DNA from 2 places in the Nonomuraea sp. NPDC003727 genome. Region 2 is predicted to be linked to the other one. Evidence: riboswitches for the same ligand, from Rfam matches in the RefSeq annotation. Region 2 holds a riboswitch; the other holds the start of a gene.
The links. A riboswitch is a leader RNA that binds a small molecule or an ion and turns the genes downstream of it on or off. The one in region 2 is predicted to bind S-adenosylmethionine.
Positions count from the first base shown of each region.

Region 1: linked by a shared signal. The riboswitch ahead of thrC (threonine synthase) and the one ahead of ACWDLG_RS20330 (aminotransferase class V-fold PLP-dependent enzyme) in region 2 are both predicted to bind S-adenosylmethionine.

Region 1 covers NZ_JBSFNE010000003.1:580,656-595,909, reverse strand. The annotation lists gene ACWDLG_RS11515 (ABC transporter ATP-binding protein) at 1-351, shown strand, start outside; gene ACWDLG_RS11510 (hypothetical protein) at 448-948, opposite strand; gene ACWDLG_RS11505 (lipid-transfer protein) at 1,043-2,218, opposite strand; gene ACWDLG_RS11500 (Zn-ribbon domain-containing OB-fold protein) at 2,215-2,592, opposite strand; gene ACWDLG_RS11495 (S8 family serine peptidase) at 2,626-3,762, opposite strand; gene ACWDLG_RS11490 (hypothetical protein) at 3,759-4,373, opposite strand; gene ACWDLG_RS11485 (SAM hydrolase/SAM-dependent halogenase family protein) at 4,484-5,290, opposite strand; gene ACWDLG_RS11480 (DUF3263 domain-containing protein) at 5,383-5,682, shown strand; gene otsB (trehalose-phosphatase) at 5,708-6,505, shown strand; gene ACWDLG_RS11470 (hypothetical protein) at 6,516-7,103, shown strand; gene ACWDLG_RS11465 (MFS transporter) at 7,081-8,208, opposite strand; gene ACWDLG_RS11460 (alpha,alpha-trehalose-phosphate synthase (UDP-forming)) at 8,213-9,640, opposite strand; gene ACWDLG_RS11455 (RNA polymerase sigma factor) at 9,664-10,224, shown strand; SAM riboswitch class I at 10,284-10,423, shown strand; gene thrC (threonine synthase) at 10,437-11,669, shown strand; gene ACWDLG_RS11445 (MoaD/ThiS family protein) at 11,727-12,002, shown strand; gene ACWDLG_RS11440 (cold-shock protein) at 12,415-12,615, shown strand; gene groL (chaperonin GroEL) at 13,031-14,659, shown strand; gene ACWDLG_RS11430 (hypothetical protein) at 14,759-14,971, shown strand; gene ACWDLG_RS11425 (HelD family protein) at 15,000-15,254, opposite strand, start outside.
Region 2 covers NZ_JBSFNE010000007.1:341,407-356,660, forward strand. The annotation lists gene ACWDLG_RS20300 (chaplin) at 1-219, opposite strand, end outside; gene ACWDLG_RS20305 (SAM-dependent methyltransferase) at 411-1,373, shown strand; gene ACWDLG_RS20310 (cation:proton antiporter regulatory subunit) at 1,378-1,860, shown strand; gene ACWDLG_RS20315 (cation:proton antiporter) at 1,898-3,082, shown strand; gene ACWDLG_RS20320 (cytochrome P450) at 3,161-4,351, opposite strand; gene ACWDLG_RS20325 (TerC family protein) at 4,351-5,082, opposite strand; SAM riboswitch class IV at 5,186-5,301, shown strand; gene ACWDLG_RS20330 (aminotransferase class V-fold PLP-dependent enzyme) at 5,349-6,605, shown strand; gene ACWDLG_RS20335 (DoxX family protein) at 6,652-7,164, opposite strand; gene ACWDLG_RS20340 (NADH-quinone oxidoreductase subunit D) at 7,256-8,401, shown strand; gene ACWDLG_RS20345 (acyltransferase family protein) at 8,398-9,480, shown strand; gene ACWDLG_RS20350 (hypothetical protein) at 9,477-9,647, shown strand; gene ACWDLG_RS20355 (DUF3180 domain-containing protein) at 9,632-10,093, opposite strand; gene folK (2-amino-4-hydroxy-6-hydroxymethyldihydropteridine diphosphokinase) at 10,090-10,593, opposite strand; gene folB (dihydroneopterin aldolase) at 10,590-10,955, opposite strand; gene ACWDLG_RS20370 (nuclear transport factor 2 family protein) at 10,945-11,394, opposite strand; gene folP (dihydropteroate synthase) at 11,391-12,233, opposite strand; gene folE (GTP cyclohydrolase I FolE) at 12,422-13,000, opposite strand; gene ftsH (ATP-dependent zinc metalloprotease FtsH) at 12,997-14,988, opposite strand; gene hpt (hypoxanthine phosphoribosyltransferase) at 15,221-15,254, opposite strand, start outside.

The sequences.
Region 1 (15,254 bases), on a different contig from region 2:
GTGGTGCGCCACATCTCCGACCGGGTCGGGGTGATGTACCTGGGCAAGTTCGTCGAGCTCGGCAAGGACAGCGAGATCTACGACCGGCCCGCGCACCCCTACACGCAGGCGCTGCTGTCGGCCGTGCCGGTGCCCGACCCCGAGGGCAGGGAGCAGCGCGAGCGGATCATCCTGCAGGGTGACCCGCCCTCGCCGGCCAACCCGCCGTCGGGCTGCCGCTTCCGCACCCGCTGCTGGAAGGCGCAGGAGATCTGCGCCGAGCAGGAGCCGCCGCTGCAGATCTGGCCGGGCACGAGCCACGAGAGCGCGTGCCACTTCGCCGAGACGCACGACGTGGTGCACGCGAGCTGAGCCGCGCGTGAGAAGCCCCCCACCCGTCTTCGGGTGGGGGGCTTCTGCTGCTCCCGCCTACTTCATGGCGGCGGGTGCCGCGGTGTCCGTGTCGGTTCAGGCGTCGGTCTCGGCTTCTGTCACGTCGGTCTCGGCGTCGCTGTCGGCATCGGTGGCGGCATCGGCGTCGGCGTCGGTGGCCGTGGCGGCGTCGGCGTCGGTGCCGGCATCGGCGCCCGAGGAGGAACCGGCGCCCGACGAGGAACCGGCGCCCGAGGCGGAATCGGTTTCGGCGTCGGTGGCGGCGTCGGTGTTGGTGTCGGCGTCGGTGGCGGCGTCGGTGTTGGTGTCGGCGTCGGTGGCGGCGTCCCTGTCGGTGTCGGCATCCGTGACGCCGGCGGTGTCGGCGTCGGTGCTGCTGTCGCTGTTGCTGTCGGTCGAGGTGTTGCTGGAGGTGCTGGTGGTTTCGGTGCTCTCGCTGCTGACGCTGTCGCTGGCGGGATCGGGTCCGTAGAAGACCTCCGCCGAAGCGGAGCACACAGGCCCGGTCACCGCGAGTCCAGCCAGAGCGGCAGCGACGATAATGGAACGGATCATTGGTATTTCCCCCTGAAGCAAGGTGCCAGAGCGCCGGATCCGTGACGCTCCGTAGTCACGTTGTTACTTTCCGTGTTCAAGTAGAACATGCCAGGGGCGAAGGGTTCAATCCGGGTCACCTCATAGCGATAACCGCTGAACCATGACCAAACAGTCCTTGGTTCACCGCCATGCCCACCTGGGCGTCCTCGACCTGCCGCGGGCCCGCCGTACGGCGCAGCTGCCAGGTCAGCTCGCAGACCTGGGCGATGGCCTGCGCGGGGATCGCCTCGCCGAAGGAGGCCAACCCCCCCGAAGGGTTCACCGGGACGCGGCCGCCGAGCGCGGTGTCGCCCGCGCGCAGCAGCTTGTCGGCCTCGCCGGGGGCGCACAGGCCGAGGTCCTCCATCCAGTCGAGTTCGAGCGCGGTGGACAGGTCGTAGACCTCGGCGAAGGACAGGTCGCGCGGGCCGATTCCGGCCTCCTCGTAGGCGGCCCCTGCGAGAGCGGCGCGGAACGGGACGCTGTCGCGGACGGGCGGGTCGGTGGCGAAGTCGGGCAGGTCCAGGACGGTCTTGGGGTAGGTGGGCGTGACGGTCGAGACCGCGGCCAGCGTCACCGGACGCGCGGCGCCGATCCTGCGCGCGTAGGCGGCTGAGGCGAGCACGAGCGCCGCGCCGCCGTCGGAGGTGGCGCAGATGTCCATCAGCCGCAGCGGGTCGGCGACCATGGGGGAGGCGAGGACCTCTTCGGCCGTGACCTGCTTGCGGTAGCGGGCGTACGGGTTCAGCGAGCCGGCCAGGGCGTTCTTGACCTTCACCGCGGCGAAGTCGGCCGGCGTCGAGCCGTACAGGGCCATGCGGCGGCGGGCGGACAGGGCGAAGTAGGCGGGATTGGTGGCGCCGAGGAGCCGGAAGCGCAGCCAGTCGGGGTCGTCGGGGCGGTCGCCGCCGACGGGGGTGAAGAAGCCCTTGGGGGCGGCGTCGGCGCCGATGACCATGGCGACCTCGCAGCGGCCCGCCAGGATGGCGGTGCGGGCCAGGTCGAGCGCCTGGGCGCCGGAGGCGCAGGCGGCGTAGCAGGAGGCGATGCGGGCGCCCGACCAGCCGAGCGCGCGGGCGTAGGTGGCGCCCGCGACGAAGCCGGGGTAGCCGTTCCTGATGGTGTCCGCGCCCACGACGTACTGCACGTCGCGCCACGCGACACCGGCGTCGGCCAGGGCGGCTCTGGCGGCGGCCACGCCGTACTCGTGGAAGGGCCTGCCCTGCTTGCCCCACGGGTGCATGCCCGCGCCGATCACGACGACGCTCATCGAGGCGACCCCCACATCCACACCGGGGCGCCGTCGGCGAGCGTGCCCGCGGTCAGCTCCAGCGCCATGCCGACGCTGAGGTCGTCGACCGTCAGGTCCTTCACCTGGCCGAGGACGACGATGCGCTCCTCGTCGAGCTCCACCGCCGCGAGCGTCACCGGCTCGTACGGCTCGGCCGTCACGAACGGCGGCGGCGGCGGGTAGCAGGCGTTGGTGTAGGACCACACGGTGCCGCGCCGGGACAGCCGATGCTCCACGAGCTCCTCGCCCTCGCACCACGGATCGCGGCAGAAGCCGTGGTGCGGGGGGAAGAAGACGGCCTGGCAGGTCGTGCACCGGGTGCCGAGCAGGGCGGTGCCGTCGAACCACGTCATGTGGAGCAGTATCACACAAGCGCTTGCTCGGTACTAGCGGTGCCGCCGCCTGCTGCGCGCCACTGTCCTGACCGCCATCGCGGCGGCCGCCAGCACGAGCGCGGCGATCACCAGCGGCCTGGAGTCGGGGACGGGAGCCGGGGGGCCGCCGCCGAAGTAGGGCAGCGCCCTGGGTGCGGCCGGCGGCTCCCGATCGCTCAGGCGGCGCGCCTCGGCCAGCGCCCGTGCCGCGTCGACCACGCCGTGGCCGTAGGCGCTGCTGTGCCCCCGCCCGCCCGCGCCGCTCTCGATGGCCCGCCGTACCTGCAGCGGCGTGAGCCGCGGGTAGGCGGATCTGATCAGCGCCGCGATGCCCGCCACCATCGCGGCGGCCGAGCTGGTGCCGTCGCCGATCACGTAGGAGCGGGGGCCGTCGGCGCTGACGATCTGCTTGCCGGGCGCGACCACCGACAGGTAGGGCCGGCGGTTGGAGAAGGGCGTCACCCGCAGCTTCCTGTCGACCGCGCCGACCGCGATCACCCCGGGGTAGGCGGCGGGGAAGTTCTTCCTGTTGGGGCCGTCGCCGTCGTTGCCGGCCGACGCGACGAGCACCGCGCCACGCGCCAGCGCGTACTGCACGGCCTCCTCCTCGGCGGCCGAACCCTCCCACGTGCCGCTGCCCCCGCCGAGCGACATGCTGATCACCTGCGCGCCCTGGTCGGCCGCGTAGCGGATGCCTCTGGCCAGCGCGTCCTGGCCGCGGGCCCTGGTGCGCTGGAACTCGCGGCGCGGATCGTCGTTCTCCAGCGTGACCCGCACCGACAGCACGGTCGCCTCGGGCGCGATGCCGATCACCCCGGCGTCCCGGCCCTCGCCGTGGCCGCGGCCGGCGATGAGGCTGGCCATCGCGGTCCCGTGGTGGCCCCAGCGGGCCCCGCTCGCGGCCTGTCCGGTGAGGTCCGGGCCCTTGATCACCGCGCCCGCGAGGTCGGGATGGCGGGCGTCGACGCCGGTGTCCAGCACGGCCACCGTGACGCCGCCACCCCTGGTGACACGCCAGGCCTCCGCCATGCGCAGCGGCGCGAGCTGCCACTGCCGTTCGCGCGCCGTGGCGCCGACCTCGTCGGCGACCGTGGGCGTGCCGATGGTGAGCAGGGCCGCCAGCAGGGCGGCGGCGAAGGCCCGCCTCATCCGGTGAGCCGCCGGTGGAGCGCCGTCGCCAGTTCCCGCGCCATGCCGCGCAGCCGCGGCGGCGCGCCCTGGCCCTTCGTGTACGGCCGGCCGTCGGTGTATCCGGCGGCGGTCATGACCACGTAGCGCGGGCCTGAGACGATCCGGGCGCCGGTGATGTACTGGCGGGTCCCGAACAGTTCGGCGGGCCCGCCGGGCACCGTGTACGGCATGACGGTCGCGGGCCGGGGATCTCCCCGCTCGGCGGGCGGCGCGGGAGCGCCGGTGAGCACGGCGACGCCGGCGGTGGCGACGAAGGTCTGGGTGGTGTCGACGTAGGTGGCGCGAAGGGCGGTGAGGCAGCCGCGCGGTCGGGCGCCGGGATGGAAGGCGCGGGCGCACGGGGCTTCGGGCGCGATGCCGGCCAGGACGTAGGCGGTGCGGGCGCCTGAGGGGGTGGTGCCGGGCAGCCTCGCGGGGAAGACCTCGGAGGCCGGCCATGCCCGCCATCGCTCGGCCACCGGCGGCTCCGCCGGCGCCCAGGTCATGGCGATGATGGGGATGAGGGCGATGGACAGTCGGATCACGTCGGCCTCGAACCGGGAGGAGGGGGACGCTTCGGTGCCGTGCATTCTGGCACGCGCACGATGGTGCAATCCGACGGTTCGGTAAACAGCCCGATACGCGGTGTAACTACCTCTTCTTACTCTTCAACCACATGAGACCGGTTTTGTCGCAGGAGTCAGTGGAGCGCGCACAGCCGGACATGGGCCCCCGGCGGGAGTCCGAGCCGCTGCGCCGCGTCACCCGAGTTGACGGCGAGCGCGATCAACCCCGCCGAGTCCGTGAACGCCACCAGCTCTCCCGGCGGCACCGCCGCGAACGACTCCCGGTAGGGCAGCGACACCTGCCGCCGCCCCAGCCACACCGACAGCGTGTCGCCCACCAGCACCCCGACCGCCGCCAGGTCGTCGGCCGCGATCGACAGCTGGGTGTTGCCGAACCTGTCCACGGAGACGACCTCGCCCTCCACCGCGCCCTCGCGGACGTACGTGACGGGCGACGGCAGCGACACCAGCCGGTCCAGCGGGAGCTCGGGGCCGACCTCCGGCAGCTTGCGTCCCGCGCACAGGTGCGCCGACACGGGCGAGTACACGTCGCGCCCGTGGAAGGTCGGCGAGACGGGGCTGAGGAACAGCTCGGCGTTGGCGACCTCGTAGGCGGCCGTGGCACCTCCGCTGGCGGTGATCGCCCAGGACAGCAGCCCGTTGTCAGGGCCGACGAAGACGCGCGCGCCCGCCTCGACGGCCACGGCGCGGCGCGCGCCGCCCGTGCCGGGATCGACGGTCCCGACGTGGATGCCAGTGGGCAGGTACGGGATGGTCTGGGCGAGGATCGCGGCACCTCTGCGGACGTCCCCCGAAGGCACGAGGTGGCACACGTCGATCACGCGGGCCTGCGGAGCGATCCCCGCTATCACCCCGTGACAGGCGGCCACGTATCCGTCCTCGAGTCCGTAGTCGGTGAGAAGCGTGATGACTGGGCTCACACTTCGCGACTGTACGTCTCCCCAACCGCCGTGAACAGCCGCACTCCGCACATTACGATGGGCCACGGGCCGCGCCGACCGAGGAGGAGACCATGGACACTGCACCGGTCGCCGGCGACGGTGCTGCCAGGAAACCGCCACGCCCCCTGTCCGAGCGCGACCTGCAGATCCTGGCCTTCGAGCGCCAGTGGTGGCGCCACGCGGGTGCCAAGGAGCACGCGATCCGCGACTCCTTCGGCTTCTCCGCCACCCGCTACTACCAATTGCTGGGCGATCTCATCGACAGGCCGGAGGCCATGGAGCACGACCCGATGCTGGTCAAGCGCCTGAGGCGGCTGCGCGCCGCCCGCCAGAGGGAGCGCGCGGCCCGCCGGCTTGGAATGCGCCCCTGACTGCCTGGGTACGGCGAGCCGCGTGATGAGCAATCCAGGAATCCAAGCCATTGTGCGTGATCCGGACGGCGCGGTGATCGGGCTCGACTTCGACGGCACCCTCGCGCCGATCGTGCCCGACCCCCGTGACGCCAGGATCCATCCCGACGCTCCGGCCGTCCTGGTCGAGCTGGGCGGTCTGGTGGGGGCGGTGGTCATCGTGACCGGCCGGCCCGCCGCCACCGTCCTCGAGTACGGCCCGGGGCTGGAGAAGGTCCCAGGGCTGGTCGTGCTCGGTCACTACGGGTTCGAGCGGTGGGAGGGCGGCAGGGTGAGCGCCCCGCCGCCACCGCCCGGTGTCATGCGGGCGAAGGCGGAGCTGCCCCGCATCGTCGACCGCGTCGAGGGCGTCACGATCGAGGACAAGCAGCGGGCGGTGGCCGTGCACACCAGGCGCGCCCCCGATCCGGCCAAGGCGCTGGAGCTGCTGCGCGACCCGCTCGCGAAGCTGGCGGCGGCGCACTCCCTCGTGGTCGAGCCCGGCCGGATGGTGCTCGAGCTGCGGCCACCCGGCATGGACAAGGGCCACGCGCTCGACCTGTTCCTGGCCGAGCGGGTGGCGCGTGCGGTGCTGTTCGCCGGCGACGACCTGGGCGACCTGGCGGCGTTCGGCGCGGTGCGGGCCTCCGGCCTGCCGGGGGTGACGGTGTGCAGCGGCTCGGCCGAGGTGACCGAGCTCGCCGAGCGCGCCGACCTGGTCGTCGACGGGCCCGACGGCGTCGTCGCGCTGCTGGCCGACCTGGTGAAAGCCATCCGCCATTCCGCTGCAACCGGGGCGGACTAGCTTCGCGATCATGCTGATGACACTGGCCGTGACGGCCTCCCTCGCCCTGTCCGGAGCCCCCGCCGGAGCCTCTGCCGGAGCCCCTGCCGGCGCCCTCGCCGGAGCCCCCGCCGGCGCCACGCAGTCGGTGACCTACCGGGGCGCCACGATCACGCTGCCCGCCTCGTGGAAGGTCGAGAAGGCCGACTCCGGCGCCGTCCACGTGATCACCGGGTCCTGCTCCAGGCGCGCCACCGAGTGCCAGGGGTTCTGGCTGATGGGCCCGCAGTACATCCGGTACGCCACCGAGGGAAACCCGTTCCGGGTCGACGAGCCGTACCACCCGAGCAGCGGCGTGATGGAGTGCGTGCGCGACAGGCGCTACTACTCCTCGCCCATGCCGGTCAAGCCGCAGGTGTCGGAGCTCAGGCCGGTCGGTGCCGGGCACAAGGCGTACTACCGGCAGTGGAAGATCACCTGCCACACCCCGAGCGGCAAGCCGACCAGCGTGACCTACCCGCAGCGGATCTGGTACCTGCCCGCGTCGAAGATCCTCGTCGTGGACCAGTGGTCGACGCCGGGGCTGAACGCCGCTCTCACGCGGGCCGTCTGGCGCTGAGCACGCCGGCCGCGGCCAGAGCGGCCAGTACGGGCACCATGAGGAACGCGGTGTGCGTGCCGTACCCGTCGGCGAGGGCGCCGAGCGCGAAGGGCCCGGCGCCCATGGCCAGCCCCGCCCAGACGGGGGCGGCCGCCGCGGCCAGACCGGGGCGGTCGCCGGAGGCGGCGATCACCCCGGCCATCGCCAGCGGGAAGTGCATGGCGGCGCCCAGACCGCTGATCACCAGGCCGGTGTAGGCCACGAGCGGCCTGGTGCCGAGCCAGAACAGCAGCCAGCCGGCTCCGGTCACGGCCAGCGCGCACACCAGCAGGGTCGCGGACGGCAGCAGCAGCGCCAGCCGCGCGCCCGCGAACCTGCCGGCCGCGAGGCCGCCGATGAAGGCGGTCAGCCCCGTGGCCGCGGTCGCCGCGCTCAGCCCCGTACGGCCGGCCAGCAGCTCGGCGCCGAACAGGTTGAAGGAGAACTCGATGGCCACGCAGCAGAACAGCACCGCGCAGGCCACGTGGAAGCGCCAGTTGGGCCGGCCGGTGACCCTGGCCGTGCGCTCCTGCGCCGCCCCCAGCCTGGTCCCGCCCATGGTGAGCGCCAGCAGCCCGGACAGGAGCGGGGTGAGCAGCAGGGCCGCCCGCCAGCCGAGGACCGACTGCGCCGCCAGGCTGACCAGCAGGGTGGCCGCCATGCCGACGACGACGGCGATCGCGTTGGCCTCGCTGATGGCCGCCGGGCCGGTCGGCCCCTGATGGTCGCTGAGGACGGCCATCGCGGTGTAGAGCATGACCGAGCCGAAGCCGCCCGCCAGCGCGAAGCCCGTGAGGGTGCCGGGTAGCGCGGGGACCGCCACGACGGTGACGACGCCCGCGTTCATGCCCGCCAGGCCGATCCAGACCGTGGTGCGCCTGCCGTACCTGCGGGTGAGGAGGGGGATCGCCGCCCCCGCCGCGATGGTGGCGGCGGCCATGGCGGTGCCGTGCAGGGCGCCGACCGTGGCGTAGACACCGAGGTCGGCGCGCAGCAGGGGCAGGGCGGCGCTGAGGCCGTACATGAACGTCGCGAAGACGGCGAGCTGGAGGTAGACGAGCCAGGTGATCCGGTCTCTGGTCAAGCGGTCAGAGGCAGGCAAGTTGTTCGCCGAGCCATCGTCGCGGTGGCAGCGCGGTGGCGGCGGCCTTGAGCCGCGCGCCGCGCCGTACCCGCTCCTCCTCCGGCATCTCCAGGCCCGCGCGCAGTGCCTCGGCGGTCTCGCAGACGTCGTAGGGGTTGATCACGAGCGCGTGCGCGCCGAGCTCGGCGGCGGCGCCCGCCTCGCGTGAGAGCACCAGCGCGCAGCGCGGGGACAGGATGGGGCCCTCCTTGGCGACCAGGTTCATGCCGTCGCGGATGGGGTTGACCAGCAGCACGTCGGCGAGCCGGTAGGCGGCCAGCGAGCGGGGGTAGTCGTCGTTGACGTTGAGGATCAGGGGGTCCCAGTCCTCGGTGGCGTACTCGTCCTCGATCTCCTTGGCGCAGCGTTGCACAGCGGCAGTGTATTCGCGGTATTCAGGCAGGTCGTGGCGGGATGGGTAGGCGAAGGCGAGATGCACCACCCGTCCGTGCCACTCGGGGTGGGCGTCCAGGAACTCCCTGTAGGCCAGCAGGCCGCGGACGATGTTCTTCGACAGCTCCGTGCGGTCGATGCGGACGATCAGCCGCCGGTCGCCGACCTGCTCGCGCAGCGCGGCCATGTGCGACTCGACGTCGGGCTCGCAGGCCCGCCTCCACAGCGACTCGCCGTCGACGCCGAGACCGTGCACGCCGATGCGGGTGGTGCGGCCGTCGTGGGTGACCGACCGGTCGGTGACCTTGGCGCCCAGCAGGCTCCTGCAGCAGTCCATGAACGCCTCGGCCCATCGCTCGGTCAGGAATCCGGCGTGGTCGGCGCCGAGGATGCCCTCGAGCACCTCGCGCCCGACGTCGTCGGGCAGCAGCGAGAAGTACTCCGGCGGCGCCCACGGCGTGTGGCTGAAATGGGCGATGCGCAGGTCGGGCCGCTCGGCGCGGAGCATCGCGGGGGTGAGCGTCAGGTGGTAGTCCTGCACCATCACCTTGGCCCCGTGACTCGCCTCCTCGGCCAGCGCCATCGCGAACGCGCCGTTGTAGTCGCGGTAGGAGTCCCACTCCCGGGTGAACCTCGTGCCGAAGTGGGGGGCGTTGGGGGTGTCGTACAGCAGGTGGTTGACGAACCAGAGGGTCGAGTTGGCCACCGCGTTGTACGCGCGGTGGAAGGTGGCGGGCGGGATGTCCAGCATGCGCAGCTTGCCGGTGTCATAGCCGGCATGGTCGAGTCGGCCGCCGGGAGCCAGCCGTACGGCGCTGCGGTCGCCGTCGGACAGCGCGGCGCACACCCAGAGCACGCCCTCGTCCCTGACGGCTCCGGAAAGCCCCGACACCAGGCCGCCGCCGCCACGCTTCATGGTCAGCTCGCCGTCGTCGGAGAGGGTGAAGGAGACAGGCCCACGGTTGGAAGCCACAAGAACGCTGTTCACAACATCCACCATGACCCCGAACATAGGATCTCGCTATGGCCCTAGATGAGCTAACCGAGGAACTGGCCCGTTCCGCCGCGGGCGGCGACCATCGCGCGCTTGGCGAGCTCCTGAAGCGGATCGAGCCCGACGTGCTGCGCCACTGCGCCCGCATCCTGCCCTACCACCAGGACGCCGAGGAGGCGTGCCAGGACACCCTGCTCGCGGTGGCCCGCAACATCGGGCGTTTCGAGGGCAGGGCCAGGTTCAGCACCTGGCTGCACATCGTGACGGCCAACTGCGCGCGCACCACCTACCGGTCGCTGAAGCGCAGGGCCGCCGAGCAGACCTCGGACGAACTGCCCGTCCAGAAGCCCGACGTGCGCCGGGTGAGCGTCATCGCGGGTTCGCGGCTCGACCTGCTCGACGCCATGGAGGCGCTGGAGGCCGACAAGCCCGACCTGGCGCAGGCGCTGGTGCTGCGCGACATCGTCCAGCTCGACTACAACGAGGTGGCCGAGCAGCTCGGCATCCCGCTCGGCACCGCCAAGTCGCGGATCCACCAGGCGCGCAAGTACGTCCAGGCCGCCCTGGGTGATACGTATCGTCTCAGTTAGTGAGACGGTCGGTCATGTCGTGAGCATGGCCGGGTATGGTGATTCGCATAACTCCATATTGCTCATCCAGAGGGGTGGAGGGACCGGCCCTGCGAAGCCCCGGCAACCCTCCCGGACTGAGCTCGTGAAGTGACGAGGCCGGCCGGGACAGGTGCCAATTCCGGTCTGTGGCCAGGGTGGTCGCAGACGAAGATGAGGGAAGGCCTCGCTTCATGTCGCTTGACTTCGGTCCTGCTGTCGCTCTGTCCTGCCGCGAGTGCGGCGCACGCTACGACCTCGGCCCCAGCTTCGCGTGTCTGGAGTGTTTCGGCCCGCTCGAGGTGGCCTACTCCTTCGGGTCGGTCTCCCGCGCCGACATCGAGGCAGGACCCGCGAACATCTGGCGCTACCGCTCGCTGCTGCCGGTCCCCGTCGACGTGGCCGGCAAGCAGAACATGAACCCCGGCTGGACGAAGCTCGTCCAGGCCACCAACCTCGGCAAGGTCCTGGGCCTGCGCGACCTGTACGTGAAGGACGACTCGGGCAACCCCACCCACTCCTTCAAGGACCGGGTGGTCGCCATCGCCGTCGAGGCGGCGCGCAACTTCGGCTTCCACACGCTGTCGTGCTCCTCCACCGGCAACCTGGCGGGCGCGGTGACCGCGGCCGCCGCCAGGGCCGGGTTCGAGGCGTGCGTCTTCATCCCCGCGGACCTGGAGCAGGCGAAGATCGCCATGGCCCGGGTCTTCGGCGGCAAGCTGGTCGGCATCCAGGGCACCTACGACGAGGTCAACCGCTTCTGCTCCGAGCTCATCGGCGACCCGCTCGGCGACAAGTGGGGCTTCGTCAACGTCAACCTGCGGCCCTACTACGCCGAGGGCTCCAAGACCCTGGCCTACGAGATCGCCGAGCAGCTCGGGTGGCGGCTGCCCGACCAGATCGTCATCCCGGTGGCCTCCGGGTCGCAGCTCACCAAGATCGACAAGGGCTTCAAGGAGCTGATCGCCCTCGGCCTGGTCGAGGACACCCCTTACAAGATCTTCGGGGCCCAGGCGCTCGGCTGCTCGCCGGTGTCCACGGCCTTCAAGGCGGGCCACGACGTGGTCCAGCCGGTCAAGCCGGACACCATCGCCAAGTCGCTGGCCATCGGCAACCCGGCCGACGGGCCGTACGTGCTCGACATCGCGCGCCGTACCGGCGGGGCCGTCGAGGACGTCACCGACGCCGAGGTGGTGTCGGCCATCAAGCTGCTGGCCTCCACGGAGGGCGTCTTCGCCGAGACCGCGGGCGGCGTGACGGTGGGCGTGCTGAAGAAGCTCGTCGAGACGGGTCAGCTCGACCCCGCGCTGACCACCGTGGTGCTCAACACCGGTGACGGGCTCAAGACGCTCGACGCGATCGCGGACGACGCCACGCCCACGGCCGTGATCAGGCCGTCCCTCGACGCGTTCCGCGCGGCTGTCTGAGCTGTCTGTCTGGGCTGTCTGGGCTGTCTGGGCTGTCTGAAAGGAAAGGTACTAGTCATGAGCGTTTCGGTGCGGATCCCCACCATTCTGCGCACGTACACCGGCGGCAGCTCCGAGGTGAGCGGCGAGGGTGCCACCCTTCGCGAGGTGCTGCAGAAGCTCGACGCCGACTACCCGGGTATCGGCGCGCGCATTTTGGATGAATCGGGCAAGATTCGCCGTTTTGTCAACGTTTATGTCGGCGAAGAGGACGTCCGTTTTGTCGACGGCCTCGAGAGCGCCACTCCCGAGGGAGTGCAGATCTCCATCATCCCGGCCGTGGCCGGCGGCTGACCGTATTCCGGCTTCACGGACGCCCGCGAGGATTGCCTCGCGGGCGTTTTCGTGACTTTTGACCGTTTTCTGAGTGGTGTGGCGGCAATCGCGGGCCCTGACTCGGGAGTGGCCCGGTGTGGCGGCGCGGACACCCTTCCGTGGCGGTGTCCTGGCCGAAAGTCGCAGGTTGTCCATGCCAGGTGAGAGGGTTTCTTCATCGGAAGATGGAATATTTGACTAACCTTTAGGCCACTACAAGAATGCCCGTCACGAACACCGAGAACGAGTTTGGCGATTGACTCTGTTGTTCTACGGCATGCCACAGGTATGGTCGAGGGCGATCGTCCGGCTGATTTCCCCATAAGTCGTGGCGATCGCGGATCCCGCGAGTGAATGGGCGGGGTCCGGAGCCCAGTAAGAGGAGTCGGAAGTGGCGCAGGGCACCGTCAAGTGGTTCAACGCGGACAAGGGCTACGGCTTCATCGCGGTAGACGGTGGTAAGGATGTATTCGTCCATTACTCAGCGATCTTGATGGACGGCTATCGGGCACTCGAGCAGGGCCAGCGGGTCGAGTTCGAGATAACCCAGGGCCAGAAGGGTCCCCAGGCGGAATCCGTCAGGACTGTCTGAACCAGAACCATCAAGGCACCGGCAGCTCACACGGCGGCGCAGTCCGTGCGGATCTGTCATGTCCTTTTCGTCGATCCGGGCAGGTCCGGTCCGCGTCAGCCGATCGGGCCTGCCCGTCGTACTCTGGAGCCATGGGGCAGGGGGCGGACGGCTCCGCGTGGCCGCGTGACGAAAGCGGCGATGATCGCGAAGCGTTCTCCGCGACGACCCGCGTGCGGGGTTGACCTGGGCGAAAGCGCGCCTCGCTTGCACTCGGCAGGGTAGAGTGCTAAACAGTTCGTTGGCACTCTGGTTATGAGAGTGCCAGACACTGGGATCGAGACGATGGGGTCCGCCGAATGGAGTCGGGCCCATGCCGTCGCGGGCGTCGGCTCGGTCCGCTGCAAGCCACCCTGCATCTGGGAGGTCTAGCCTTATGGCAGCCAAGATGATCGCGTTTGACGAGGACGCCCGGCGCGGTCTCGAGCGCGGTATGAACCAGCTCGCCGACGCCGTCAAGGTGACCCTCGGCCCCAAGGGCCGCAACGTCGTGCTGGAGAAGAAGTGGGGCGCTCCCACGATCACCAACGATGGTGTCTCCATCGCCAAGGAGATCGAGCTCGAGGACCCGTGGGAGAAGATCGGCGCCGAGCTGGTCAAGGAAGTCGCCAAGAAGACGGACGACGTCGCGGGTGACGGCACCACCACCGCCACCGTGCTCGCCCAGGCGCTGGTACGCGAGGGCCTGCGCAACGTCGCCGCCGGCGCCAACCCGATGTCCCTGAAGAAGGGCATCGAGGCCGCCGTCGAGCGCGTCAGCGAGGAGCTCTCCAAGCTGGCCAAGGACGTGGAGACCAAGGAGCAGATCGCCTCCACCGCCTCCATCTCCGCCGGCGACGCCGAGATCGGCAACCTCATCGCCGAGGCGATGGACAAGGTCGGCAAGGAAGGCGTCATCACCGTCGAGGAGAGCAACACCTTCGGCCTCGAGCTCGAGCTCACCGAGGGTATGCGCTTCGACAAGGGCTACGTCTCCGGTTACTTCGTGACCGACCCCGAGCGCATGGAGGCGGTCCTCGAGGACCCCTACATCCTCATCGTCAACTCCAAGGTCTCGGCCAACAAGGACCTGCTGCCGCTGCTCGACAAGGTCGTGCAGGCCGGCAAGCCGCTGCTGATCATCGCTGAGGACATCGAGGGCGAGGCCCTGGCCACCCTGGTCGTCAACAAGATCCGCGGCCTGTTCAAGTCGGTCGCCGTCAAGGCTCCCGGCTTCGGTGACCGCCGCAAGGCCATGCTGGGCGACATCGCCACCCTGACCGGTGGCCAGGTCGTCTCCGAGGAGGTCGGCCTCAAGCTCGAGTCCGCCACCCTCGACCTGCTCGGCCGCGCCCGCAAGGTCGTCGTCACCAAGGACGAGACCACCATCGTCGACGGCGCCGGTGACCCCGAGCAGATCGCCGGCCGGGTCAACGAGATCCGCGCCGAGATCGAGCGCACCGACTCCGACTACGACCGCGAGAAGCTCCAGGAGCGCCTGGCCAAGCTCGCCGGTGGTGTCGCCGTCATCAAGGCCGGTGCCGCGACCGAGGTCGAGCTCAAGGAGCGCAAGCACCGCATCGAGGACGCCGTCCGCAACGCGAAGGCGGCCGTCGAGGAGGGCATCGTCCCCGGCGGTGGCGTGGCCCTGCTGCAGGCCGGCACCAAGGCGTTCGACAAGCTCGAGCTCCAGGGTGACGAGGCCACCGGTGCGGCGATCGTCCGCAAGGCGCTGGAGGAGCCGCTGAAGCAGATCGCGGTCAACGCCGGCCTCGAGGGCGGCGTCGTGGTCGAGCGCGTGCGCAACCTCACCCCGGGTGAGGGCCTCAACGCCGCGTCCGGCGAGTACGTCAACATGTTCGAGGCGGGCATCCTCGACCCGGCCAAGGTGACGCGGTCGGCGCTGCAGAACGCCGCTTCCATCGCGGCGCTGTTCCTGACCACCGAGGCGGTCATCGCCGAGAAGCCGGAGAAGACCCCGGCTGCTCCGGCGGGCATGCCCGGCGGCGGGGACATGGACTTCTAAGTCCTGCCCAAGCTGAAAGGGGCGGCACCCGTTCGCGGGTGGCGCCCCTTTTCGCATGCGTAGGTGCATGCTTTTCAGCATGCTGACTACGTGGACGACATGACTCGTATCACCGTCACCCTGCCGTCGGAGCAGATGGCCGAACTGAAGAAGCTCACCGACAACGTCTCCGGCTATGTGGCCGAAGCGGTGGCCCGCCAGATGCCCGATCATGTCGACGCCTGTGTGGTGACCGGGTGCGGCTCATCGCCTGCTGAGGCGTTCCGCGAGTCCTCAGGGTGCCCTCTCCGGGACGTGGCGGAGAGGGCGTGAGGGCGGCCGGGGCTGGTCGGGTGGCGCGTCAGGCGGTGGCGAGCTGCGCCGGGAGCGGCTTGGCGTGCAGCACCGTCAGCGAGGTGACCGCGCGGGTGAGCACCACGTACAGCCGGGCCAGACCGCGTGGCTCGGCCTCGACGATGTCCGCCGGCTCCACGACGATGACGTGGTCGTACTCCAGGCCCTTGGCCAGCGTGGCGGGGATGACCAGGAGCCGGTGCTCCTCGGTCGAGTCGGGCCCGAGCAGGGCGTGCGGGACGCCGTCGAGGGAGCGCGACAC
Region 2 (15,254 bases):
GACGTCGACCGAGGCGCCACCCTTGCACCCGGCCACGGCCCAGCCGAAGATGCCCACGGCGTTGCCGCACACGTTCACCGGAATGGAGATCGGCGCGAAGATCTGGTTGCCGGACAGCACGCCGTTGTTGCCGCTGGTGATGTTGTCGGCGTGGGCGGCGGGCGCGCCGAGCGCCATCATGGCCAGCACACCCGCGACGACGGCAGACTTCTTGAACATGGGGGATGTCCTCTCATTGCGCGGCACGGGGCCGCGGTCGGTCTCCGCATCGGCGATCGAACCGGGGTCACCGGGGGGAGCGCCCGGGTGATCGCTCGATGACACCGGGTTACCGTAGCGCAAAGCGGCGACAAGGAGTAGTCATCACATCACCAGGCGTGTCGGTCGAAGGTCATGAGATAGTCCGTGGCATGTGGCTCACCTGGCGAGCGGCGATGGAGCGGGCACTGTACGGGGAGAGCGGCTTCTACCTGCGCGAACGCCCGTCCGGGCACTTCCGCACCTCGGTCGGCGCCTCACCGGTCTTCGCCGGGGCCGTGCTGACGATGCTGCTGCGCCTCGACGGCGCGCTGGGCCGTCCCGACCCGCTCGATCTCGTCGACATCGGCGCCGGCGACGGCGCGCTGTCGGCGCACGTGCTCGCGGCGGCCCCGCCGGAGCTGCGGGCCAGGCTGAGGGTCACGGCCGTCGACCTGTCCTCCCGGCCCGCCGGGCTGCCCGAGGCGATCAGGTGGAGCCACACGATCCCGCAGGGCATCACCGGCATGGCGATCGCCAACGAGTGGCTGGACAACGTCCCCTTCGACGTCGTGGAGCAGACCGCCGCCGGCCCGCGCCTGGTGCTGGTCCACACCGGGACGGGCGAGGAACGGCTCGGCGACCCGCCCGGCGAGGACGATCTGGCCTGGCTCGAGCAGTGGTGGCCGCTGCGGCGGGTGGGCCAGCGGGCCGAGGTCGGCAGGTCGCGGTGCGCGGCGTGGGCGGCCGTGATCGCCCGGCTGGCGGGCGGCCAGGCGATCGCCGTCGATTATGCACACCCTGTGGATAACCGGCCGCCCCGCGGCACGCTCACCGGATACAGGGACGGTTCGGTCGTGGCGCCCATACCCGACGGGACCTGCGACATCACCGCACATGTCGCACTCGACGCGTGCGCGGAGGCGGGCCGGCAGGCCGGCGCGATATCCACAACTTTGTCCACACAGCGCGACATTCTGCGCACTCTGGGAGTCACCGGCACCCGTCCCGCACTCGACCTCGCGCGGACCGACCCGTCGGGCTACCTGAGGGCGCTGGCCCGCGCCTCCCAGGAGGCCGAGCTGATCGACCCAGCAGGCTTGGGCGGTTTCGGCTGGCTGAGCCAGATACGTTAGCTATGTGGAGATCGAACAGACCGCGCTTCCAGGCATCGGGCTCAAACACGAGTTCGGCACCCATTCGGGCCGCCGCGTCGCCGTCGTCTCACACCGGACGGGGCGGCGCGACCTGATCATCTACGACCGGTCGGACCCCGACCGGGCGTGCGAGGCCATCCAGCTCAACGACGAGGAGGCCGACGCGCTCGCCGAGCTGCTCGGCGCGCCGCGCATCGTCCAGCGACTCAACGCCCTCCATCGCGAGATCGAGGGCCTGATGAGCCTCCAGGTGCCGGTCGTGGCTGGCTCGCCGTACGACGGCAGGACACTGGGCGACGCTCGCATCCGCACCCGCACCGGCGCCTCCGTCGTGGCCGTGGTGCGCGGGGCGCAGGTCTTCGCGAGCCCCACCCCCGACTTCAGGTTCACCGCCGGAGACGTGGTGGTCATCGTCGGCGACGCCGAGACGACCGCCACCGCCGCCGACATCCTCACGGACGGCTGATGCGCCTGCCCCTCACCCCCGCGGCGGTAACGCCCTGATGCAGGTACTCGCCGTCGACGTGCACGACACCGGCATAGTCTTCCTCGAACTCGGTGGGATCATCCTGGCCCTCGGCGTCCTCGGCGCCCTGGCGCTGCGGGCCGGCATCTCCGCCATTCCCCTTTACCTCCTCGCCGGACTCGCCTTCGGGCAGGGCGGCATCCTGCCGCTGGCCACCAGCGAGGAGTTCATCGCCATCGGCGCCGAGATCGGCGTCGTGCTTCTGCTGCTCACGCTCGGACTGGAGTACAACGCGAGCGAGCTGGTCTCCAGCCTGCGCGGCAACGCCAGAGCGGGCCTGGTCGACATGGTCCTCAACGCCGCCCCCGGCGCGATAGCCGCGCTGCTGCTGGGGTGGGGGCCCGTGGCCGCGGTCGCCATGGCGGGCGTCACCTACGCCACCTCCTCGGGCATCACCGCGAAGGTGCTGTCCGATCTGGGGTGGATCGGTAACCGCGAGACGCCCGTCGTGCTGTCGCTGCTGGTCTTCGAGGACCTGGCGATGGCCGTCTACCTGCCGCTGCTCACCGCGATGCTGGCAGGCGTCTCGCTGCTGACGGGGACGATCTCCCTGGGCATCGCGCTGACCACGGTCTCCGTCGTCCTGCTGATCGCGCTGCGCTACGGCAGGTTCATCGAGGCGTTCGTCTCCAGCCCCAACAACGAGGTGCTGCTGCTGAAGGTCCTAGGCCTGGCCCTGCTGGTGGCCGGCGTCGCCCAGCAGCTGCAGGTGTCGGCGGCCGTCGGCGCCTTCCTCGTCGGCATCGCCCTGTCGGGCGAGCTGGCGCACGAGGCCAGAGCGCTGCTGATGCCGCTGCGCGACCTGTTCGCCGCCGTGTTCTTCGTCTTCTTCGGCCTGCAGACCGACCCCACCAAGATTCCGCCGGTGGCGCTGCTGGCCCTGCTGCTCGCCGCGGTCAGCATCGTCACCAAACTGCTGACCGGCGCCTACGCCGCGCGCCGGGCGGGCATCGCCAGGGCGGGCCAGATGCGCGCGGGCATCGCGCTGGTGCCGCACGGCGAGTTCAACATCGTCATCGCGGGCCTGGCGGTGGCGGCGGGAGTCCATCCCGATCTCGGCCCTCTCGCCGCCACCTACGTGCTGATCCTCGCGGCCTTCGGCCCGCTGGCCGCCAGGCTGGCCGAGCCGCTTCTCACCCGGCCGCCCTCATCGGGGCCATGATTCGCCGGAGCCACGATTCGTGGGGCCAGGATTCGTCGCGGCCACGATTCGCCGGGGCCATGAGAGGTCCCGCCTCGCTCACCCGCAGGAAACGTCCACGGAGCGGAGCCCTCGGATGATGTAGCCGGGGTTCCAGACGGGCTCGCTCGTCAGCTCCATCTTCGGCGCCCTCTTCAGGAGGGCGCCGAAGGACTCCACCAGCTCGATCCTGGCCAGCGGCGCGCCCAGGCAGAAGTGGATGCCGGCGCCGAAGGAGATGTGCGGGTTGTCCACCCTGCCGACGTCGAGCCGGTCGGGGTCGGCGAAGACCTCCGGGTCGCGGTTGGCCGAGCCGAACAGCAGGGCCACCTCGACGCCCTTCGGGATGGCCACGCCGCCGACCTCGATGTCCTCCAGCACCCAGCGCTCGAACATCTGCAGCGGGGTGTCGTAGCGCATCAGCTCCTCGATCGCCGTGGGCACCAGCGAGAGGTCGTCGCGCAGCCGGGCCAGCTCGGCCGGGTTGCGGAACAGCGACCACCAGCCGTTGCCCGTGACGTTCACGGTCGCCTCGTGGCCCGCGTTGAGCAGCAGCACGCAGGTGCCGACCAGCTCGTCCTCGGTCAGCTCCTCGATCTGGGCGAGCGCGCTGACCAGGTCATCGCCCGGGTCGGCCGTGCGGACGCGGGCCAGGTCCTTGAGGTAGTCGGAGAACTCCGCCGCCGCCCTGACGGCCGTGTGCTGGGCCTCCGGCGACGGGTTCAGCTCGTACATGCCGCAGATGTCGGCCGACCAGGGCCGCAGCAGGTGCCGGTCGCCCTCGGGGACGCCGAGCATCTCGGCGATGACGGTGACCGGCAGCGGCTCGGCCACCTCGGCGATCAGGTCGCCGCCGCCCTTCTCGACGAAGTCGTCGACCAGACCGTCGACGATCGCACGGACCCTGGGCCGCATCGACTCGACCATGCGAGGGGTGAACGCCTTGGAGACCAGGCGGCGCAGGCGGGTGTGGACGGGCGGCTCGACGTCGAGCATGCCCGCCCTGACCACCCGCCAGAACGGTTCCTGGAACTCCGGTTCGGGCTCGCGGCCGAACTCCTCGTGGGTGGCCAGGTGCAGGTAGGACCGGCCGAGGCGGCGATCCCTGAGCAGCGCGTTGACGTCCGCGTGCCTGGCGATCAGCCACTGTCCCGTGGGCTCGAAGAAGCTGACCGGCGCGTCCCGCCGCAGCTCCTCGTAGGCCGCGTACGGCGAAGCTACAAAATCCGGATTCCAAGGATCAAATCGCACTATTGCATATTAGATTCGGCTTTCGCGTGCCTGCTCCGCATCCTGATGTTGAGCATCTCGACGATCACCGAGAAGGCCATCGCGAAGTAGATGTAACCCTTCGGGATGTGCTGGTCGAAGCCCTCGGCGAGAAGCACGACGCCGATCAGCACCAGGAACGCCAGCGCCAGCATCTTGATGCTCGGGTGCTTGTCCACGAACCTGCTGATGGGCCCGGAGGCGAACAGCATCACCAGCACCGAGACGATCACCGCCGCGACCATGACGGCCAGCTCGTCCACCATGCCGACCGCGGTGATGACCGAGTCCAGCGAGAACACGATGTCGAGCACCATGATCTGCAGGATGACCGAGGTGAAGGAGGTGACCTTCCGCTCCTTGCCGCCCTGCTCCTGCGGCTCCATGCTGTGGCCGATCTCCAGCGCGCTCTTGGCCAGCAGGAACAGACCGCCGAGGATGAGGATCAGATCCCTTCCCGAGATCTCCTGCCCCAGCACGCTGAAGAGCGGCTCGGTCAGTCGCACCACCCAGGACAGACCGAGCAGCAGCAGCAGACGCGAGACGAGCGCGGCGGCCAGGCCGAGGACCCTGGCCCTGTCGCGCTGCTCGGGCGGCAGCTTCCCGGCCAGGATCGAGATGAAGATGATGTTGTCGATGCCCAGGACTATCTCCAGGGCGACCAGGGTGAAGAACCCGATCCAGATCTGTGGGTCTGCCACCCAGTCCAACATCTCATACCTCCTTGGTTCGCTGTTCTCATCCCCAACGAGCCGGTCGCCCCAATAGTTCGCGGCTTGCGAAATGCGGGTCCGGGTCGGTTATAGTTCCGGCGTAGGTCATGAGTGCCAGCGCCAAGCCCCGGCTCGCTGGCCGGCAACCCTCGCGTCCGCGGCGGGGTGCCCCGGGTGAAGACCTGGTCCGTCACGAAGTGTGGCGGGCAAGCGCGGGCTCCGACACGCCACGGCCAGGGGTCCGATGACCCCAGGAGGGCTGTGCCGTGTCCGTCGCGACGATCGTCGACCCCGTTCAGGTGAAGGTGCTGGGCGAGGACCTCCAGGTGCCCGTCAAGGGTGGCCGCCTGGTCTCCTACGCCAACCTGGACTACGCCGCCAGCGCGCCGTGTCTGGAGCCGGTCAGCGCGGCGGTGACCGCCGCGCTCCCGGCCTACTCCAGCGTCCACCGCGGCGCGGGCTACGCCTCCCAGCTCACCACCGCCCGCTACGAGCAGGCGCGCCACACCGTGCGCGCCTTCGTCGGCGCCCGCACCGACGACGCCGTGGTCTTCACCCGCAACACCACCGACGCCACCAACCTGCTGGCCAGGTGCCTGCCCGAGGGCACCACCGTCGTGGTCTTCGACACCGAGCACCACGCCTCCCTCCTGCCGTGGCAGCGGGTCGTCCGCCTCGCGCCGCCCGCCTTCCCCGGCGAGGCCGTACGGCAGGCCGACGACGCGCTCGCCGCGATCGACGGCCCCAAGCTGCTGGTGGTGACCGCCGCCTCCAACGTGACGGGCGAGCTGTGGCCGATCGCCGCCCTCGCGCACGTCGCCCACCGGCACGGCGCCCGCGTCCTGGTCGACGCCGCCCAGCTCGTCCCCCACCGCAAGCTCAACCTGACCGCGCTCGACCTCGACTACGTCGCCTTCTCCGGGCACAAGCTCTACGCGCCGTTCGGTGCGGGCGTGCTGGTCGGGCGGCGCGACTGGCTGTCGGGCGCCGAGCCGTACCTCAAGGGGGGCGGCGCGGTGAAGTCCGTGAGCGCCCTCGACGAGGGGAGCGCCGAGTGGCACGAGGACGCCGAGCCGAGGCACGAGGCGGGCACCCCGAACGTGCTGGGCGCGATCGCGCTGGCCGCGGCGTGCGACGCCCTCACCGCGACGGGCTGGACGCCGCTGGTGCGCGAGGAGGAGCGGCTGATCGCCCGGCTGCGCGCGGGCCTGGCCGCGGTCGAGGGTGTGCGTGAGCTGTCGCTGTGGGGGCCGGACCACCCGCGGGTCGGCATCGTGTCGTTCGTCGTCGACGGCTACACGGCCAGGGAGGTCGCCGAGGCGCTGTCCACCGAGTACGGCATCGGCGTGCGTGACGGGAAGTTCTGCGCCCACCCGTTCGTGCGGCACCTGCTGGATGCGACCGACGGGGGTTGCGAGGACGACACCGCCTCGGCCGTACGGGCCTCGATCGGCATCGGCACGACCGAGGAACACGTCGACCGCCTGGTCGCCGCCCTGCACGACCTGGTGTCCCGCCGCTAGGACCGGTTGGGCGTGCCGGGTGGCACGTCGCCGCTCTCCGGCTCGCCTAGGACCGGTTGGGCGCGTCGGGTGGCACGTCGTCGCTCTCCGGCTCGTCGAAGATGTCCATGGGGCGCTCGATTTCGCGCTCGGCGGCGCGACCCGCGGCTCTGCGCCGGGCGCCGCGGGCGAACAGGGCGTCGATCCCGACGCGCCCCCCGCCGAGCGCCACCAGCAGGAGGCAGGCCGAGCCGAGGGCGGCGACCAGCTCCCATCCGCCCGCCGACACGAAGACGCCCCTGCCGGCGTGCACGAACACCAGGGCGCCTGCCATGTCGGCGACCAGGGCGAGCGCCGCCACGCGCACCATCAGGCCGAGGACGAGGCAGGCGCCGCCGACCAGTTCGGCGACGGTGGCGAAGGTGGCGGCGGCCGTCGGCAGCGGGACGCCCTGCTGGGCGAACATCCGCGTGACGGCGTCGAGCCCGCCCTGCCACTTCTGCCATCCGTGGGCGATGAAGATCACGCCGATCGCCACGCGGGCGACCAGCGCGGCCAGGTCGAAACCCACTCCTTTCATGGGCCCTTTTGTCCCCATATCACCTGGCAAAATGCGCGAACAGACCATACCTTGACTGGATCACCACCACCGCCAGTGGCAGCATGACTGTATGGAAGAACGCGTGGTCGGGATCGGAGCGGGCGCCAAGGAGCTGGCCACGGAGGACATGATCCTCAACATCGGCCCCCAGCACCCCTCGACGCACGGTGTTCTCCGGCTCCGCCTCACCCTCGACGGCGAGCGCATCGCCACGGCCGAACCCATCATCGGCTACATGCACAGAGGCGCGGAGAAGCTGTTCGAGGTCCGCGACTACCGGCAGATCATCATGCTGGCCAACCGGCACGACTGGCTGTCGGGCTTCGCCAACGAGCTCGGCGTGGTGATCGCCGCCGAACGCATGCTCGGCATGGAGGTCCCGGTCCGCGCCGTGTGGGCGCGCACGCTGCTGGCCGAGCTGAACAGGGTCCTGTCGCACCTGATGTTCCTCGGCTCCTATCCGCTCGAACTCGGCGCGATCACCCCGATCTTCTACGCCTTCACCGAGCGTGAGCGCATCCAGGGCGTCATGGAGGAGATCTCCGGCGGCCGGATGCACTACATGTTCAACCGCGTCGGCGGCCTCAAGGAGGAACTGCCTGCGGGCTGGCTCGACCGCGTCACCTCGGTCGTCGCCGCCACCCGCGCCAAGGTGCCCGACATCGAGAACCTCATCCTCGGCAACGAGATCTTCCTGGCCCGCACCAAGGGCGTCGGCGTCCTCGACCGCGACACGATCATGCAGTACGGCGTGACCGGCCCCATCGCCAGGGCCTCCGGGGTCGACGTCGACCTGCGGCGCGACCAGCCGTACCTCGCCTACGACGAACTGCCCGTCAAGGTCGTCACCCGTACGGCCGGCGACTGCCACGCCCGCTTCGAGGTCCTCATCGACCAGCTCAAGGTCTCGCTCGACCTGGCCGACGCCTGCGTCGAGCGGCTGCGCTCGCTGCCGCCCGGGCCGATCAACCAGCGCCTGCCCAAGGTGCTGAAGGTGCCGGAGGGCCACACCTACGCCTGGACGGAGAACCCGCTCGGCGTCAACGGCTACTACCTGGTCTCCAAGGGCGACAAGACGCCGTGGCGGATGAAGCTGCGCTCGGCCTCCTTCAACAACATCCAGGTGCTGCGCGAGATGCTGCCGGGCCACCTGGTCGCCGACATGGTCGCGATCCTCGGCTCGATGTTCTTCGTGGTGGGTGACATCGACAAGTGAGGGACAGATACGTCGACTGGCTCCGCGCGGTCAGTCTGATCACCGTTGTCGTCTGGCACTGGGCCTTCACCATCCTCGTCTGGACACCCGAGGGGCCGTCACCCACCAGCCCGCTCGGCTTCACCTCGGGGCTGTGGATGCTGACCTGGCTGTTCCAGGTGCTGCCGCTGTTCTTCTACGTCGGCGGCCACGTCCACCTGCTGTCGTGGCGCCGGGCCTGCGAGCGCGGAACGGGCATCGGCGCCTTCGTCTGGCGGCGTATCAAGGCCCTGGCCATCCCCGCGCTGACCCTGTCCGGCGCCTGGATCGCCGTCGGCGCGGTCGTGACGGCGCTGTTCGACGTGCCGTGGATGTGGCGGGTGGTGCTGCTGGTGCTCAGCCCGCTGTGGTTCCTCATCGTCTACCTGATGCTGATCGCGCTGCTGCCCGTCGCGCTGTGGCTGCACCGCCGCTACGACGTGCTCACCCTCATCTGGCTGGGCGGCGCCGCCCTGGTCGTCGACGTCGTACGGCTGCGCTACCAGGTCGAGTGGGTCGGCTGGCTCAACATGATCCTGGTGTGGGGCCTGGCCCACCAGGCGGGCTTCTTCTACGACAGGATCGTCGCCCTGCCCCGCCGCTACGACGTCGCCGTCCTGTGGACCGGCCTGTTCGGCCTGTTCGGCCTCGTCTACTCGGGCCTGTACCCCGGCAGCATGGTCGGCGTGCCGGGCGACAAGCTGTCGAACATGGCCCCGCCGACCTTCGTCATCGTGGCGCTGCTCATCTTCCAGATCGGCCTGGTCGAGGTGCTGCGGCCGACGATGGAGCGGGTGCTGGAGCGGCCCGCCTGGAAGCGGGTCAACGACACCATCAACAGGTTCGCGCTGCCGCTGTTCCTGTTCCACACCACTGGGATGGCCATCGCGCTGGGGGCGTGGTGGGCGCTGTTCGGCTTCCCGTCGGCCGACCCGCGGCCCAACCTCATGTGGTGGCTGGAGCGGCCGTTCGCCATCATCGGCCCGCTGCTGTGCACGCTCCCGGTCATCTACCTCTTCTCCCGCCGCGGCCGAGCGGACCGCACCCCGGCCCCCTCGTGAGCGCACAACGTCCGCGGATCGAGCTCTGCGGCACGATGACCTGCTTCCTCGTCGACCGGATCCGGAGCGTGGACATCACCTTCATCCCCGGTGCACCCGTCTCTTACCTCGGCCGCGACGAGATGGCCGAGGTCGAGGACGCCGTCGCGCGCTATCTCGGCCTTTGAAGCTCGTCCTGCGGATCCTTCGGGACGCGGCAGGAGTTCTCCAGGTAGAGGCCCGCGACGATGAGCACCACGAACGCCAGGAACGACCCCGTGGCGACGAAGAACTCCACCCGCGGGGTCTCCCTGGTCAGCAGCTGGACCGTCGTCAGCGAGAACCCGGCGAAGACGCCCGCGAAGACCGCGCCCGCGTACGCCGAGGCCTTCCCCAGCGCCGCCAGCCGGGCCACCGCCAGCGGCTCGACCGGTTTGGTGTCGGGCTTGCGGGCGATGCGCGCACGCGTCATCCAGCCGCTGTAGAACTCGCCGACGGCCAGCAGCAGGACGGTCGGGATCGCCGTCCACGGCACCAGCGGCAGATCGGCGTAGAACTGCCTGACGAACAGCCACGACAGCAGGGCGACGACGACCAGCACGCCTACCAGGACGGCGGGGCGAGTGGGCTTCAATCCGGCCCCTGCAGCTTGAGGTCCTGGCGCAGCCGCACGCCTGACTGGTCGAGCCCCTTCAGCAGGTCGGCGACCGGGCCGCGGCCCGGCATCACCGCCGAGGGGTCGGCCTCCACCCACGGCACCAGGACGAAGGCCCGCTCGTGGGCGCGCGGGTGCGGCAGCGTCAGCTCGGGGTCGTCGGAGACCACGTCGCCCGCGGCGATGATGTCGACGTCGAGCGTGCGCGGGCCCCAGCGTTCGGCCCTGACCCTGCCGAAGGCGTTCTCGATGCTCTGCGCCCGGTCCAGCAGCGTCTCGGGGGTGAGCTTGGACTCGGCGATGACGACGGCGTTGAGGTAGGGCTTCTGGTCGTCGGGGCCGCCGACGGGATCGGTCTCGTAGACCGGTGAGACCGCGACGAAGCGCAGCCCCGGCGCGTCGAACAGCGAGTCGATCGCGCCCTGAAGCGTCTGGAACCGGCTCCCCAGGTTGCTTCCCAGGGCGAGGACCACTTTCATGCACGGCTCCGCAGGATCGTGACGGCCACGTCGTCGAAGGGCAGCGGGATCGGGGCCGCAGGCTTGTGCACGGTGATCTCGGCCGCCTGCACGGTGTCGTCGGCCAGGCAGTGCTCGGCCAGCCGGGCGGCGAGCGTCTCGATCAGGTTGACCGGCTCCCCCTCGACGATCTTCGTCAGCGCCTGGGCCAGCTCGCCGTAGTGGACGGTGCGCGTGACGTCGTCGGTGTCGGCGGCGGGCCCGGTGTCGAGGAACAGCGTGGCGTCGATCACGAACTCCTGCCCGAGCTCGCGTTCGGCGGGCAACACCCCGTGGCGGCCCCGCGCGCGCAGCCCTCTGAGGGTGATCCGGTCAGCGGTCACGTTCGGCTTCCTCCTCCTCGTCCTCCTCGTCGCTCTGCAGCACCGGCGAGCCGTGGTGCATCCACAGCCGCCAGCCCCTGCCCGACCTGACGTAGACGTTGCTGGCCACCACCTTGCCGGCGGCGAAGCTGGCCTCGCCCTCCTCGCCCACCGTCAGGATGTTCTCCACGCAGGTCAGGATCGCCACGTCGCCGAGCACGGTCGTCTGCACGTCGGTGAGCACGAACTGGATGTAGGTCGTGTTGGCCATGATGAGCGCCCACGACCGCAGCACCTCGGCCCGGCCCGACAGCATCGACCAGCCTGGATGCACGCACGACACCTGGCCGTCGGCGGTGTCCTCGGCCCAGATCTCGGTCATCTTGTCGAGGTCGGCGTCCTCGATGGCGGTGTAGAAGGCCTGGTTGACCGTCTCGATCGCGGCGATGTCGACGCTCATCGGCCGCTCCCTCGGGTCCAGGCGGCCGCCACGCGGACGGCGTCGGCGTTCGGAGCCACGTCGTGCACCCGTACGCACCAGGCGCCCGCCTGCGCGGCCAGCGCCGTGACCGCGGTCGTGGCGGCGTCGGAGCGCTCGAACGGGCGGGGAGTGCCGTCGGGATCGGCCAGCAGCCTGCCGAGGAACCTCTTGCGCGACGCCCCGATCAGCAGCGGGAAGCCCAGCTCGGCCAGCTCGCCGATGCCGGCCAGCAGCGCCCAGTTGTGCTCGGCGGTCTTCGCGAACCCCAGCCCGGGATCCAGCACGATCTGACTCTCGGAGACACCCTCCGCCAGCACCAGCGCGACCCGCTTTTCCAGTTCCTCGCGCACCTCGGCGACCACGTCGGAGTAGACCGCCCTGCTGTCCATGTCGTGGCTGTGGCCCCGCCAGTGCATCACCACGTACGGCACGCCCGTCGCGGCCACCACCCGCGGCATGTCGGGGTCGGCCAGACCGCCGCTGACGTCGTTGACGAGCGCGGCACCGGCCTCGACCGCCGCCCTCGCCACCTCGGCCCGCATCGTGTCGACACTCACCGTGACGCCCTCGGCCGTCAGAGCGCGGATCACGGGGACGACCCTGGCCAGCTCCTCCTCCTGCGACACCCGCGCCGCACCGGGCCGGGTGGACTCGCCACCGACGTCGACCAGGTCGGCGCCCTCCTCGACCAGCTCGAGGCCGTGGCGGACGGCGGCGTGCTCGTCGAACCACTGGCCGCCGTCGGAGAAGGAGTCGGGCGTCACGTTGACCACACCCATGACGAGGCAGCGCTCCTCGACTGGCAGCCCCATCTTCATGTCACCAAGCCTAGGTGCATCACTCGTGTCGTCTCCCCGCCGGGTCTCCCCTTTGTGGATAACGATCTGTCTCACCCCCGTGTACGGCTATGGCGTGACATGCTCCCGTGACGACCGCGGTTCCTGGATGGACAGGCGCCGACCGCGAAGGGTGGCGCCTGTCCGGGCGTGCCGTACCGGAGGAAGGGTCAGCGACCCAGGATGAGGGCCATCGCCTCGGCGCGGGTCTTCTCGCTGGTGCGGAAGTCGCCCCTGACCGCGGAGGTCATGGTCTTCGCGCCCGGCTTGCGGACCCCGCGCATGGTCATGCACAGGTGCTCGCACTCCATCACCACGATCACGCCGCGCGGCTCCAGCACCCGCATGAGCGCGTCGGCGATCTGCGAGGTCATGCGCTCCTGAACCTGCGGGCGCCTGGCGAAGACGTCGACCAGCCGGGCCAGCTTCGACAGCCCGGTGACCTGCCCCTTGTCGTTGGGGATGTAGCCGACGTGCGCCAGCCCGTAGAAGGGGACGAGGTGGTGCTCGCACGTGGAGTACACCTCGATGTCGCGCACCAGCACCATCTCGTCGTGGTCGACGTCGAACACCTTGTTCAGCACGTCCTCGGGGCGCTGGTGCAGCCCCGAGAACTGTTCGGCGTACGCGCGGGCCACCCTGGCGGGGGTGTCGAGCAGGCCGTCACGGTCCGGATCCTCGCCGATGGCGTACAGGATCTCCCGGACGGCCTTCTCGATCCGGGCGTGATCGACCTCGCGCGGCTTCACGCACCCTCACCAGAGGGGAGGGCGTTGTCGGCGCGCGCGGTCAGTGCGCCGTTTCCGGACTGCTCCTTCGGCGTCAGCACCGGCGGGCGGTCCGAGGGGAGCCGCTTGCCGTAGCCCGCGTAGGACGGGCGGTGCTCCTTGACGACGACGGGCGAGAAGATCTGGAGCACCTGCTCGCGGGAGAGGGTCTCCTTCTCCATGAGCTCCAGCACCAGGTTGTCGAGGACGTCGCGGTACTCCACGAGGATGTCCCACGCCTGGTCGTGCGCCGTCTCGATCATCCGGCGCACCTCCTCGTCGATCGTGGAGGCGATCTTCTCGGAGTAGTCGCGCTCGTGGCCCATCTCGCGGCCCAGGAAGACCTCGGCCTGGCCGGTGCCGAACTTGCGGGCGCCGAGCTGCTCGCTCATGCCGTACTCGGTGACCATGCGGCGGGCGACGGCGGTGGCCTTCTCGATGTCGTTGGAGGCGCCGGTGGTGGGCTCGTGGAAGACGAGCTCCTCCGCCGCGCGACCGCCGAGCAGCATCGCGAGCTGGTCCATCATCTCCGACCGCGTGGCGAGGAACTTGTCCTCCATCGGCAGGGTCATGGTGTAGCCGAGCGCGCGGCCGCGGGAGAGGATCGTGATCTTGTGCACGGGGTCGCTGTTGGGCAACGCGTGCGCCACGAGCGCGTGACCGCCCTCGTGGTAGGCGATCATCTTCTTCTCCTTGTCCGACATCACCCGCGTCTTGCGCTCGGGGCCGGCCATGACGCGGTCGATGGACTCCTCGAGGGTGTCCATGGTGATCAGCTTCTGGTCGGCGCGCGCGGTGAGCAGCGCCGCCTCGTTGATCACGTTGGCCAGGTCGGCACCGGTGAAGCCGGGCGTACGGCGGGCGATGACGTCGAGGTCGACCTCGGGCGCGAACGGCTTGCCGCGGCCGTGGACCTTGAGGATGCCCTTGCGGCCCTCCAGGTCGGGACGGTCGACGGTGACCTGCCGGTCGAACCGGCCGGGACGCAGCAGCGCCGGGTCGAGGATGTCGGGCCGGTTGGTCGCGGCGATGAGGATCACGCCGCCCTTGACGTCGAAGCCGTCCATCTCGACGAGCAGCTGGTTCAGCGTCTGCTCGCGCTCGTCGTGACCGCCGCCGAGGCCGGCGCCGCGGTGGCGGCCGACGGCGTCGATCTCGTCGATGAAGATGATCGCCGGCGCGTTGGCCTTGGCCTGCTCGAACAGGTCACGCACGCGGCTGGCGCCGACACCCACGAACATCTCGACGAAGTCGGAGCCGGAGATGGAGTAGAACGGCACGCCCGCCTCACCCGCGACCGCGCGGGCGAGCAGGGTCTTGCCGGTGCCGGGCGGGCCGTACAGCAGCACGCCCTTGGGGATCTTGGCGCCGATGGCCTGGAACTTGGCCGGGGCCTGCAGGAACTCCTTGATCTCCTGCAGCTCCTCGATGGCCTCGTCCGCGCCGGCGACATCGGCGAACGTCGTCTTGGGGGTGTCCTTGGTGATCAGCTTCGCCTTCGACTTGCCGAAGTTCATCACCCGGCTGCCGCCGCCCTGCATCTGGTTCATGATGAACAGGAAGATGAGGACGATGATGACGATCGGCAGGAAGCTGACGAGCAGGCCGATCAGGAAGTTCTCCTGCGGCACCTCGACGTTGAAGCCGTTCTTGAGCTTGCCGGCCTGGTCCTGCTTCTCGAGCTCGTCGACGAGCTGCACACCCTGCCCCGCCACCCAGCTCGACTGGATGCGGTTGGTGGAGACGTCGCCGATCTTGACCGGGGTGTTGAGCGTCAGCTCGATACGCTGGTCCTTGTCGACGACCTTCGCGTTGGAAACGTTGCCGTCGCGGATCTGCTTGAGCACCGTGGACGTGTCGGCTGTCTTGAAGTTGCCGTCACCGCTCCACATCGTGGTGACAAGCAGGAGCAGCACGACGATGCCCAGGATCCACAGCAGTGGCCCACGTGTAAATCGCTTGAGATCCATCCGATGCGGAACCCCTGCGGGCCCGTCCCTTCCTGACCAAGGCCTTGAACCCCGACGATCCGGGGCTGCGGCATCCGACACCGCTCCTACTGACTACCCGAGGGCGACACGGGGTCACCCCCTCGGTGTCAGAAGGTACACCGGGGGAGGCGCAGGGTCACTGCCCGCTCCACCGGCCTTGCCCTACCAACGTACGTCAGGCCGCTCGATGTTCCCCGCCATTCGTCGGCTGTCAGCTGTTGTAGACGTGCGGCGCGAGCGTCCCG